Regions from separate parts of the Peribacillus sp. FSL P2-0133 genome, predicted to be linked through region 2. Evidence: riboswitches for the same ligand, from Rfam matches in the RefSeq annotation. Region 2 holds a riboswitch; each other region holds the start of a gene.
The links. A riboswitch is a leader RNA that binds a small molecule or an ion and turns the genes downstream of it on or off. The one in region 2 is predicted to bind S-adenosylmethionine.
Positions count from the first base shown of each region.

Region 1: another riboswitch for S-adenosylmethionine. It lies ahead of MKY17_RS05900 (methionine ABC transporter ATP-binding protein); the one in region 2 lies ahead of MKY17_RS26045 (methionine ABC transporter ATP-binding protein).
Region 3: another riboswitch for S-adenosylmethionine. It lies ahead of MKY17_RS15975 (bifunctional homocysteine S-methyltransferase/methylenetetrahydrofolate reductase); the one in region 2 lies ahead of MKY17_RS26045 (methionine ABC transporter ATP-binding protein).

Region 1 is NZ_CP150254.1:1,232,088-1,236,376, reverse strand. It holds gene MKY17_RS05905 (MBL fold metallo-hydrolase) at 167-991, opposite strand; SAM riboswitch class I at 1,286-1,390, shown strand; gene MKY17_RS05900 (methionine ABC transporter ATP-binding protein) at 1,459-2,475, shown strand; gene MKY17_RS05895 (methionine ABC transporter permease) at 2,462-3,130, shown strand; gene MKY17_RS05890 (MetQ/NlpA family ABC transporter substrate-binding protein) at 3,186-4,007, shown strand; gene MKY17_RS05885 (NAD-dependent epimerase/dehydratase family protein) at 4,252-4,289, opposite strand, start outside.
Region 2 is NZ_CP150254.1:5,369,662-5,373,950, forward strand. It holds gene MKY17_RS26035 (MetQ/NlpA family ABC transporter substrate-binding protein) at 40-876, opposite strand; gene MKY17_RS26040 (methionine ABC transporter permease) at 892-1,560, opposite strand; gene MKY17_RS26045 (methionine ABC transporter ATP-binding protein) at 1,553-2,587, opposite strand; SAM riboswitch class I at 2,741-2,853, opposite strand; gene MKY17_RS26050 (O-acetylhomoserine aminocarboxypropyltransferase/cysteine synthase family protein) at 2,971-4,281, opposite strand.
Region 3 is NZ_CP150254.1:3,347,349-3,351,637, reverse strand. It holds gene MKY17_RS15990 (DNA ligase D) at 1-5, opposite strand, end outside; gene MKY17_RS15985 (Ku protein) at 157-999, shown strand; gene MKY17_RS15980 (MOSC domain-containing protein) at 1,507-2,157, shown strand; SAM riboswitch class I at 2,268-2,366, shown strand; gene MKY17_RS15975 (bifunctional homocysteine S-methyltransferase/methylenetetrahydrofolate reductase) at 2,470-4,289, shown strand, end outside.

The DNA.
Region 1 (4,289 bases), 1.7 Mb from region 2:
CTCTTATGGAGAGCTCTCCTTTATTACTTATCCCGTTCATCTCCCGCTTGCACTACATTCCCCCTATAAAAAGTCCGTCTTTTATAAGTAATCAAGAAAAACAACTTCCTGGATGGAAGTTGTTTGAGTGACAATTAGAAAACCCAGACAGTTAAACGGATAACATTCAAATATTTCCATTATCCCTGGCAATCAAAATATTTTCTTTTAATATCGATGTAACGATATGCTCTGAATCCCATTCATGCCCAGATATCTCGATAAGGGGATAGCGATTCGGTAAAACGACCTGCTGGATTTCATGAACGGTCAGCCCTTGAGAATGCAAGCGTAAAATTTCACCTTGGAGGTTTTCCAAATAATCCAGCTTTTTTCGAAACATGTCCTTCCCATCAGGGACATGCCCAGCATGGCAGCAAAACACTTCCCCAAAGTCATATTGAAGTAATCTTTTAATGGAATCGATGATGACCGGGACAGACTCTTCCCGTAAGACAAGCTTTGTTTTTGGTGTTACGAAAAGGTCTCCTGAAAAGAGCATGCCACTATTGTGATTCAAATACACCATATGGTCCTTTGCATGACCAGGGGTAAAAATCGGCTCCCACGTTTGGGTGCGGGAATGAATGGCCCTCCCTACCGGCTCAGCTTTAAAGGCGTCTCTCTTTCCCCAGAAATTTTTACGATATTCAGGATATACAGCATCCTTTGCACAAACCTCAACCGACATCGGATGAATGAAAAGCGGGACCTTTTTATGTTCCTGTATCCATGCAGCGCCCCCGGTATGGTCTTCATGATAGTGAGTCAGGGCCACTGAGTCGAAGTCTGCGGTCTCATAGAATGGAATAAGCTCTTCCAATAAAATCTGTGCGCCAGTATCTATCAATAGACCATCCGTTAAAAAGACATAAACACTCATCCCCGATTTGTTCCCGCCAGGAGTCCCGTTCACACAAACCACATCATTTATCGTGTTAATCTCTAACATTCAATTGCCTCCCCATCATTACACAAAAATAGTTTCATCTTCCTTTTTTTAACTTTACTATAATAAATGTATTACCACTTCACCTTTTTGACAAGGAAATTTTGGAATAATTAACCTGGACGTAAATGCTGGATTATTGCATAATAGCCCTTTTTTCACGAATCATTTTAACGGACCTTACTAAATTTTAATAACAAAAAATCATCCCAAAATTTCAGAAACGATTGACATTGTCGGATTTTACAAATAATATAGATTATATTAAAAAACTTGAAATATTCTAAAATAATAATTTACTTATCAAGAGTGACGGAGGGATCAGGCCCTGCGATGTCCGGCAACCGCCCTTAAGGAATGGTGCCACTTCCTGCAGAATGATTGCATTCTGAAAGATAAGACGAGATATAATTTCGCTGCCTCTTTCTGAATGATAGAGGCAGTTTTTTAATGTTTAAGGGGGAAAGCTCATGATTGAAATCCGTTCAGTCCGAAAGGAATACGTCTCGAAGAAAAACCGAGTTATCGGAGTGGATAACGTATCTTTAACCATTCAAACTGGAGAAGTGTATGGAATTGTCGGCTACAGTGGAGCTGGAAAAAGCTCATTACTCCGCTGCTTGAATTTGCTTGAACGTCCGACAGGTGGAAATATCATCATCGACGGCATTGATTTAACCTCTTTATCAAGTAAAGAGCTTCGTAAACAACGTCAAAAAATCGGAATGATATTCCAACACTTTTCACTGGTCAGCTCAAAAACTGTTTATGAAAATGTCGCTTTCGCCTTAAAGGCCGCGCATCGATCGAAGGATGCCATCAGGTTACGTGTATTGGAATTGTTGGAAATCGTAGGGCTCAGCGATAAGAAAGATGTCTATCCGGCGCAGCTTAGCGGTGGACAGAAGCAACGGGTAGGCATAGCCCGTGCCTTAGCAAATGATCCCACTGTACTATTATGTGATGAAGCGACTTCAGCCCTTGATCCAACAACTACAAAAGCGATTTTACAATTATTGAAAAAGATAAGCAGTAAGATTGGCATCACCATCGTGTTGATTACACATGAAATGGAAGTGGTCAAAGAACTATGCCACCGTGTCGCCGTCATGCAGGATGGCCGTGTAATTGAAGAAGGTTCCGTTTATGAAATATTTTCACAGCCTAAGCAGGAGTTAACGAAGCAATTCATTAGCAGTGTTCTGGATTTCGAACTCCCTCCGCACTTGATTGAAGAAAGTAAAGGTACGATCATTAAAATTCAATTCGAAGGGCAAACCGCCGGTGAGTCGATCCTTTCGGATACTCTCCAATCCCATTCAGTAAAGGGTAATATTTTACACGGTAAAATTGAGTATATCCAGGATGTCCCTTTAGGCATTTTAATCATCGAGTTATTAGGCGATGCCGCTCAAATTCATTCGGCATTGCAATATATAAAAAATCGTTCCAGTTCTGTGGAGGTGTTAAAACATGTCACTGCTTGATTCCATCGTCAATATTTTACCTGATCTTAATAAAGCCTTTCTTGAAACGATTTATATGGTCGGCGTTTCCCTTGCAGTAGCCCTGCTGATCGGTTTACCGCTTGGAGTATTGCTGTTTACGACAACAAGGAATTTATTTTTTGAGAATAGCATCGTGAATCGATCTCTAGGATTCGCAGTCAATATTGTACGTTCAATCCCGTTCATCATTCTCTTGGTCGCCCTCCTTCCTTTAACGGATCTTCTAACTGGATCGACGATAGGGCCAAGAGCGGCTTCTGTATCCCTGTCGGTGTCCGCAATACCTTTTTTTGCAAGAATCGTTGAAACGGCATTACGTGAAATAGACAGAGGAGTGATTGAAGCTGCAATTGCCGTAGGTGCCACTCCATGGATGATCATTAAGGATGTACTTCTTCCAGAGGCAAAACCGGGTATCATTCAAGGACTGACATTAACGACCATTTCGCTTATAGGTTACTCAGCAATGGCAGGGACAATCGGCGGTGGCGGAATTGGCGACCTGGCCATCCGGTACGGTTATTACCGTTATGACAATACAGTCATGATCACGACGATCGTCGTGCTGATCTGCCTTGTGCAAATCATTCAAATGGTTGGTGACAAGGCCTCATATATAGTTAACAAACGATAGGGATCAGTCATTTTTCAATGATTCAATACATTTCATTACTCAGGAGGAATTTCAAATGAAGAAAATAGCTTCGTTATTATCAGTCTGTGCACTTGCCCTTGGCTTGACAGCATGCGGGAGCGATGATGCATCCCCAAAAACTGAAGACAAAAAAGAATTGAAGATCGGGGCGACTACCGGTCCCTACGCCGATATGGTTAAAGAGGCCATCAAACCAGGTCTGGAAGATCTCGGTTACAAAATAGAGATCGTCGAATTCACCGACTATATCCAGCCGAATAAGTCCCTTGGCAACCATTCGATCGACGCCAACCTCTTCCAGCATAAAGTATACATGGATAACTTCGCTAAAGAAAATGATTTAAAGCTTTCCGACCTTATCATAGTTCCAACAGCACCAATGGGCATATATTCGAACAAGTATAAATCATTGAAAGAAATTAAAGACGGTACATCCCTTGCAGTGCCCAATGATCCGGTTAACCTCGCACGTGCACTTAAAGTGCTGGTGGATGAAGGGCTGATTGAAGTCGATCCAGATGTCGACCCTTTAAAAATATCTGAAAAGGATGTAACGAAAAATCCAAAAAACATCCAACTCAAACCATTGGAATCCGCTCAATTGCCTCGGGCAACAGACAGTGTTGACCTATCAGCGGTCCCTGGCAACTTCGCTCTTGCAGCGAAAATGGACCTCCAGGATGCCCTTGTTTTAGAAAAAATGCCGGATATGTATCGAAACGTTGTTACAGTGAATACAAAAGATGTAGACTCTCAATTTGCCAAGGATATTAAATCAGTAGTGGAATCCGACCAGTTCGAAAAAGTCATCGATGACAAATTTGCCGGATTCGGAAAACCAGACTGGATGAATTGATCAAAATAATCGAGGCCTACTTCCCATTTATTGGGAGCAGGCCTTTCATTAAGGAAAAAGTGGCGGCCGCCATGGAAAACCTTAAAATCCTTACAAACCACGCAAGCAGATCCACGGACTAAAAAAGCGATGGAGTTTTTAGTACATCGCTTTTTTAATTCCTTCAAGTTGTTCGTTTAAATCATCCTTTTCAGCAAGCACACTTAATGTGCCTTCAGTATTTCAATATAATAAAAAAAAGGTTTCAATCTACTGTCTGTTTCCATAATTCGAGGAGATCAC
Region 2 (4,289 bases):
AAACTGCGGCCTTAATTAAATCAGGCCGCCATTCTTGAATTATTTATCCACCGGTACAACTGCACCTTTGTATTCCTTTAGAATAAAATCTTGAATTTCTTTAGAATGTAATACTTCTACTAGCGTTTTGATTTCTTCTTTATTTTCATCACCTTTGTTAACAGCAATAACGTTAACATATGGTGATTCAGAGTCTTCAATCGCAATTGAATCTTCAAGCGGATTCAATCCAGCGTCAATCGCATAATTGGAGTTGATCAGGACGGCATCGCCTTCGCCGCTCTCATATATTTTAGGAAGCAGGGCCGCTTCATAATCAGCATCGAATTTAAGGTTTTTCTTATTTTCAACGATGTCTTTCGTTGTAGCTGTCGTTTTATCGATGCCTTCTTTTAATGTAATCAGGCCATTTTTTTCTAATAGAGATAACGCACGTCCGTGGTCAGCAACAGAGCTGCTCATAATAATTGTTGCGCCTTCCGGAAGTTTATCAATGCTTTTATATTTTTGTGAATATAGAGCAATCGGCTCGATATGAATTCCGCCAGCATTGACGAAGTCATATCCATTTTCTTTAATTTGCCCTTCCAAATAAGGAATGTGTTGGAAGTAGTTAGCATCCAATTCCTTATCATTCAACGCCTTATTCGGTAAAACATAGTCCTGGAATGTTTCGATTTCCAATTCGATTCCTTTTTCTTTAAGAAGCGGCTTAGCTTCCTCAAGGATTTCAGCATGCGGAACATTGGATGCCCCTACAACTAATTTCTTCGATTCTTTTTCTGTATCACTGCCGCTTTTATCCTTTTCACTTCCACAAGCAGCCAAAGCGATAGATAACACTAAAATTAATGCAAATCCTAAAAACTTTTTCACCCTATTCATCTCCTTTTATCTTTTGTCCAATTTAGATGTAATCACATCTCCAATAATTTGAATTATGAAGACGATAATTAGAATAACGATCGTCGCTACAAGCGTAACGTCATTTTGATTTCTTTGATAGCCGTCCAAATAGGCTAGATTACCAAGTCCGCCTGCGCCGATGACCCCGGCCATTGCGGTATATCCAACCAATGCAATCGATGTTACCGTAATTCCGGAAATAAGGGCAGGCATCGACTCTGGAAGAAGGACCTTCCAAATGATCGTGCTCGTTTTTGCCCCCATAGATTTAGCGGCTTCAATTACACCTTTATCGATTTCACGCAGGCCGATTTCAACCATACGCGCATAGAATGGGGCCGCACCGATAATAAGTGCCGGCAATGCAGCGTTCTCTCCGATCATTGAACCGACAAGTGCCTTAGTGAAAGGAATGAGCAGCACGATCAAAATAAGAAATGGAATGGAACGGAATATATTAACGATAGCACTCATGACCCCGTTGATTACCCGGTTTTCCCACATATTACCCTTCCCTGTCAGGAACAGGATCAATCCTAATATTATGCCTATAAAAAAGGTTGCCACTACAGAGACGCTTGTCATGTAGAGCGTTTCTTTCGTTGCTTCAATAATGTCTTCCCAATCAATATTCGGCAATAATTCTTCAAGCATGAGTAATCACCTCCACGCCTACCTGCTGTGCTTTAATGAATTCGATTGCGCGGAGCATTTCATCCTCTGTGCCATCAAGATGGATAAACAATGTTCCATATGAACCGCTTCTTGTTTGGGATATCTTACCTTGAACGATATTGACATCCAACTCGAAGTTTCGTACAAGTTTGGTGATCAACGGGCTTTCTGCATGATCACCTACAAAGGTCAATTGAATCACTTTGCCTGCAGGATAACGTTCGAGCAAATGGTCCATCGTTTCTTTCGTTTCTTCTGGTTCCGTTACCTGCTGCACGAAACGCTTCGTCATTTGTTCTTTAGGATTCTTGAAAACATCCAGGACAGGACCCTGTTCAACAACTTGCCCGTTTTCCATCACGGCGACGCGATGACAGATTTTACGTATTACATGCATTTCATGTGTTATCAAGACGATCGTCAATCCTAGGCGCTGATTGATGTCAACAAGCAATTCGAGTATGGAGTCGGTAGTCTGCGGATCCAAGGCAGATGTCGCTTCATCACACAGCAGCACTTTAGGGTTATTTGCCAGAGCCCTGGCTATTCCCACCCTTTGCTTTTGCCCTCCGCTTAATTGTGAAGGATAGGCCTTTTCCCTGCCTTCCAGTCCGACTAACTTGATCAATTCGTTCACACGCTTGGTCCGTTCAGTTTTAGAAACTCCTGCAATTTCCAATGGGAAAGAAATATTTTCCTGAACGGTCCTTGACCATAATAGATTGAAATGTTGGAAAATCATGCTGATTTCTTGACGGGCCTTACGGAGCTGAGCCCCTTTAATTTTTGAAATTTCCTTCTCAGCCACCACAACGGATCCCTCTGTAGGAGTTTCCAATCCATTGAGCATTCTGATCAAAGTACTTTTCCCCGCTCCACTGTATCCGATGATACCGAAAATCTCACCTTTATTTATTTCAACATTCACATTATTTACAGCCTTGATCGTCTCACTGTTTCCTTTTCCTGTTCGGAACAGCTTACTGACTTTCGTCAATGTAATCATTAATCCTCACCTCTTTTATCCAATAAAACCTATGAACTTAGTTGATTTCTCTACATTATTAGTCTGTTTCTCATATCATGCACATGTTTTCCCCATTAAAACAGAAAAAACCTTTCTGCATGAGCAGAAAGGCAGGTGAAGAAACAGGCCTTTCTCTCATCTTCCAAAGTAATTAAACTTTGTGTGAATTGGCACCTTTCCAAGGAAATCTCCTTGTCGGTTGCCGGGTTTCATCGGGCACATCCCTCCACCTCTCTTGATAAGAGCTAATATATAGAATATTTGTACATCATTAAGTTCTTTAGTATGGAGAAATTTTATCATAGATAAAAAAGGAGCGCAATGTATATTATTTCTAGTTCAAGAATGAACAGGAACTTTGGTTAAAGCGTTTTGGAAGTCAAGGAAACGATATTCGTCGCATTTTCAATTGCCTGCTCCAAATCTTCTATTAAGTCGTCTACATTTTCAATCCCGATGGATAAACGGACTTGATCGGCGCGCACACCCGCTTTCGCAAGACCCGCCTCATTCAATTGTTGATGGGTCGTACTGGCTGGGTGGATGATCAAGCTCTTCGCATCCCCTACATTCGCCACATGGGACCATAATTCCACCGAATTGATAAGTTTTGCCCCAGCTTCGCGATTACCTTGTATTCCAAACGTCACGACAGATCCGGCTCCCTTAGGTAAATATTTATCTGCAAGGGCTTTATCGGGATGATCCTCATCACCAGGATGCGAAACCCAAGTCACGGCAGGATGGTTTTTTAAATATTTAATGACAGACTTGGTGTTTGATAGATGCTCTTTCATCCTTACATGCAGCGTTTCAAGTCCAAGCGTAAACTGGAATGCACTTTGGGCACTTAGCGCAGGGCCTAAGTCTCGAAGTAACTGAACTCGGGCTTTCGTTATGAATGCGGCAGGTCCTACTGCCTCGGCGTATACAAGACCGTCGTAGCTTGGGTCAGGCTCCGTGAAGCCAGGGTAGTTTGGCGAGTTCCAATCGAACTTCCCTCCATCCACGATGACACCGCCTAGTGTCGTTCCATTTCCCAGAAGCCATTTTGTAGCGGAATGGATGACGATGTCCGCGCCAAAATCAATTGGTCTGCAAAGATACGGTGTCGCAAAGGTATTATCAATGATTAAAGGTATGCCGGCTTCATGGGCGATTTTCGCTACCGCTTCAATGTCAAGCACCCTCAAACTTGGATTACCGATCGTTTCGGCAAAAATGGCTTTAGTTCTTGGCGTAATCGCCCTTTTGAAATTTTCAGGGTCATCGGGAGAAACGAACTTCACTTTGATCCCATACTTGGGAAGAGTATTTTCAAAAAGGTTATACGTACCGCCATATAATGTAGAGGCTGAAACAATCTCGTCACCTGCAGCGGCAATGTTCAGGATTGAAAGTGAGATGGCAGCCATTCCGCTTGCTGTTGCCAACCCGCCGATACCGCCTTCCAATAAGGCCATTCTTTCCTCAAAAACGCTGACCGTGGGATTATGAAGCCGTGTATATATATAGCCATTCTCCTTTAGGCCAAATAAATTCGCTGCATGGTCGGTGTCTTTGAACAAGTATGCATTGCTTTGGTAAATAGGAACTGCACGTGCACCTGTTTCATCAGCTTGCAGACCGCCATGAACACTCAATGTTTCGAAACGCAACTTTTTCCCTGACATATGATTTC
Region 3 (4,289 bases), 2.0 Mb from region 2:
TTCATTTTTGTATTTACCTCCGCAAATAATTGATTAACATTATTTTGCCAAAAAAACGAAGTGTTAGAGTTGGCAATTGTTTTTTCGGTTTTTTTTGAACAAAGGGGAATAATAAAATTGTTCTTCTCTTTAAAAATAAGTTATGAGGTGACGAATATGCATACGATGTGGAAGGGGAGCATATCATTCGGTTTGGTGAACATTCCGATCAAACTTCATGCCGCAACGGAGGATAAGGATATTTCTTTGAGGACGTTGCATAAGGAATGTCATTCGCCGATTAAATACGAAAAGGTTTGTCCGGTATGCCAGAAAGAAGTGGGGAAGGATGATATAGTCCGCGCTTTTGAGTATACAAAGGGAAAGTTTGTTGTGTTGGAAGACAATGAACTAGAACAACTGAAAAAACAAAACGAAGAAAAAGCCGTGGAAATCGTGGATTTCGTTAAAATTGAAGAAATAGATCCCATTTATTTTAACCGGAGTTATTATATGTCCCCTAATGACGGAGGGATAAAAGCTTATTCCCTTTTGAGGCAGGCCCTCAAGGAATCGAATAAGGTAGGGTTAGCGAAAATCATCATTCGCTCTAAAGAACAAATGGCGGTAATCCGAGTCGTTGATAATACCTTGGTGATGGAAACGATTCATTATCCGGATGAAGTCCGCTCTACAGCGGATGTTCCGAATATCCCTGCCAATGATACCATTGTAAAAAAAGAAATCGATACTGCCGTATTATTGATAGATCAATTAACGACTACTTTCGACCCTACAAAATACACCGATGACTATCGAACCGCGTTACTTGAATTGATTGAATCAAAGAAAGCTGGACAGACGACGATTACAGCCAAAACAAAAGAACCAGTTTCCAACAATGTAACCGATTTAATGGAGGCGTTACAGGCATCCATTGACCGAACGAAACATGATGAACCGCAAATGAAAAAGACGACCCGAAAGAAAGTGGCACCGAAAAAAAAGAAACAAGCTTAAACAGGAAGCTGAGCGGAAGACACATGATGTCGCTCGGCTTTCTGCTTGTTTTAGCAAGGGGATTTGCCTTCTAGTAAGGTAATGAAAGTGAATTAACAGGGGGAGATTTACATAGGTAAAGATAGTGAAATATGTAAGTGGATCACGATGTAAGAAGCAGAATGGAATTAAAAGAAAATGATAGGTGGAAATGAAGGCAAAAAAAATTCGCTCCCTAAAGAGCGACAATGAGGAATTCAATCGTGAAAATCAACATATAGGCGAACGGTTGTAGTTTTCGACTATATATTGTGTTCATATTCTACCATATTTAATTCTGAAATAGCAACAAAATTACTGAAACTAACCTATGAATTTTTCTGGAAATCAATGATATTTCGCCCACTTAACGGCTCATATGGCTTTTGCATTGTCATATTCTTATAAAAAACTACAGAATAAAATGGATTTTTAGTATAATTTATACATACAGGATGATTTACATTAAATATGAATGGAAGATGCAAAATGCAAAATGGAAAAATCAGAGCACTTCATGCCGGGAAGCCGAAGCATGAAATTTTTTCGAATATCGATATCTTTTCAGCAATGGATAAACAAGCAAAGGATAATGTGACAGTGACTAAATCAGGTATAATTGGTGATGGGGTAGGTAATGTAAAGTTCCATGGAGGTCCTGATCGCGCTTTGTGTTTTTACCCCTTTGAGCATTATTCATTATGGAATGAAAAATTCTCTAAAAAGCTGGAAATCCCTGCATTCGGTGAAAATTTAACCATAGCGGGGATGAGGGAAGAATCAACGTATATCGGCGATATTTATCAAATAGGAGAAGTGATTGTTCAAATTAACCAAGGGAGGATACCTTGTTCGACCATTTCCCACTTCAATCAAGAACCTAAGTTTTTGGAACTCGTGCTGAAAACGAGTTTCACTGGTTATTTTGCAAGAGTACTTCAAGAAGGAACGATAACTAAACAAAACGAGATTGTGCTGATAGATCGTTTGCAAGAAAAAATTTCAGTTCATTATGCAGCAGAGGTAATTCTTCATAAACGAGATGGGCTGGAAGGCGCAAAGGCTTTACTTACACTAGACTCGTTAGCGGAAGACTGGAAACAAAGGATCTTGAAGAGGGTTCAAGTTGTAAAAGATTGAATGATTTTTGCAAAAGTGAAAAAAATGTCGATCAGGTATTGAAATTGACAGATTATTAATGTAAATTAAATATAATCAAATTTTGAAATCTTGTGAAAATTATATAATGGATCTTATCGAGAGAGGTGGAGGGACTGGCCCGAAGAAACCTCAGCAACCAGCTTAGGCAAAGGTGCTAAATCCAGCAAGCAGAGCTTGATAGATGAGGAGAATGTTTCAAAAAACCTTCTTCTTTGAGAAGGTTTTTTTCCTTTTCTCTCATACTCATAGAATACGACAAAAACAGGATTGTTTTTGAGAGAGGGTGTAATGATGAATTTTCGTAAAGACGTGAAAGAAAGAATACTGGTTGGGGAAGGGGCAATGGGGACCTTATTGTATTCAAATGGCATCGATCAATGTTATGAGGAATTAAACTGCACGAACCCAGATCAAATAGAGTCCATCCACCGTGCCTATCTGGAAGCTGGTGCAGATATCCTTCAATCGAATACATATGGAGCCAATTTCAACAAATTGAAACGGTATGGACTTGAAGATGAAGTAAGCAGAATCAATCGCCAGGGAGTCATTCTTGCTAAAAAAGCGGCAAAAGGAAAGGCATACGTCTTCGGTACCATAGGGGCACAGCGGAGCATCAGGAAATCGGATTTAAGTATTGAAGAGATAAAACGGGGTTTTCGTGAACAGCTATACAGTCTTTTGATGGAAAACCCTGATGGGATTCTCTTGGAAACATTTTATGACCTGGAAGAACTGGAAACCGTCCTGCAAATCGTTAAAAATGAAACTGGACTGCCGATCATCGCAAATGTTTCGATGCATGAACTGGGAAATCTTCAAAATGGAATCCATTTAAATGAAGCCTTTCAAAAACTCGAGCAATTGGGTGCCGATGTTGTTGGCGTGAATTGCCGTCTCGGTCCACATCATATGATTCGGGCCTTGGAAGAAGTGAGTTTGCCAAAGCAAGCATCAATTGCCATATACCCAAATGCCAGCCTCCCGGATTATGTGGATGGAAGGCTCGTCTATAAAGCTGTGCCGGAATATTTCGGTTCAAGTGCCCTAGAACTTCGTGAGCAGGGTGCCGCGATCATAGGAGGGTGCTGTGGAACGACTCCGCTGCATATTCAAGCTGTAAAGAATGCGATTGGAAGTTTGGCTCCTGTGAAAGAGAAATTTACGAAATCCCGTGAAATAGAAATAATTGAAGTGAATGATAGAGAATTGGAACGTCCCCTGTTCGAAAAGGCCAAAACAGAAAGGACGATTCTAGTTGAACTTGATCCACCGAAAAAGTTAGGTATAGAGAGCTTCATGACTGGTGCCGAGGTTTTGAAAAAAGCAGGGGTCGATTCCATTACATTAGCGGATAATTCGCTTGCCTCACCAAGGATATCGAATGATGCACTGGCTAATTTACTGAAGAACCAATTGAATATAGAGCCGATGGTGCATATAACATGCCGTGATCGAAATTTGATTGGCCTGCAGTCACATTTAATGGGTCTGCAGACGGTGGGGCTGAACGAAATATTGATCATCACCGGAGACCCTTCAAAAATTGGGGATTTCCCGGGGGCCACTTCGGTTTATGATTTATCTTCCTTTGACCTAATAAGTATGGTCAAACAATTTAATGAAGGTCTTTCCTATTCCGGTCAAAGTTTGGGCCAAAGGGCAAATTTCAAAATTGCGGCAGCGTTTAATCCCAATGTGAAATATCTGGATAAAGCCGTACTGAGAATGGAAAAGAAGATTGCCTGCGGTGCCCAATCCTTCTTGACACAGCCAATCTATTCCGTGGAGCAAATCGAAGAAGTATATGAAGCCACAAAACATTTAGAAACCCCGATTTTCATCGGTATCATGCCCTTGACAAGCACCCGGAACGCCGAATTCATCCATAATGAGATCCCAGGCATCAAATTGCCTGATAATGTTAGAAGGGCCATGGCGTTAGCAGGGGATGACCCTGTAAAGTCAAGGATTGAAGGAGTGAATATTGCGCGAGAGCTAGTGGACGCGGCAAGGGAAAAATTCAAGGGCATATATTTAATCACTCCGTTCCTTCGCTATGAAATGACGGCGGAACTTACGAAATATATTAGAAAAGTCGATAGTAAACA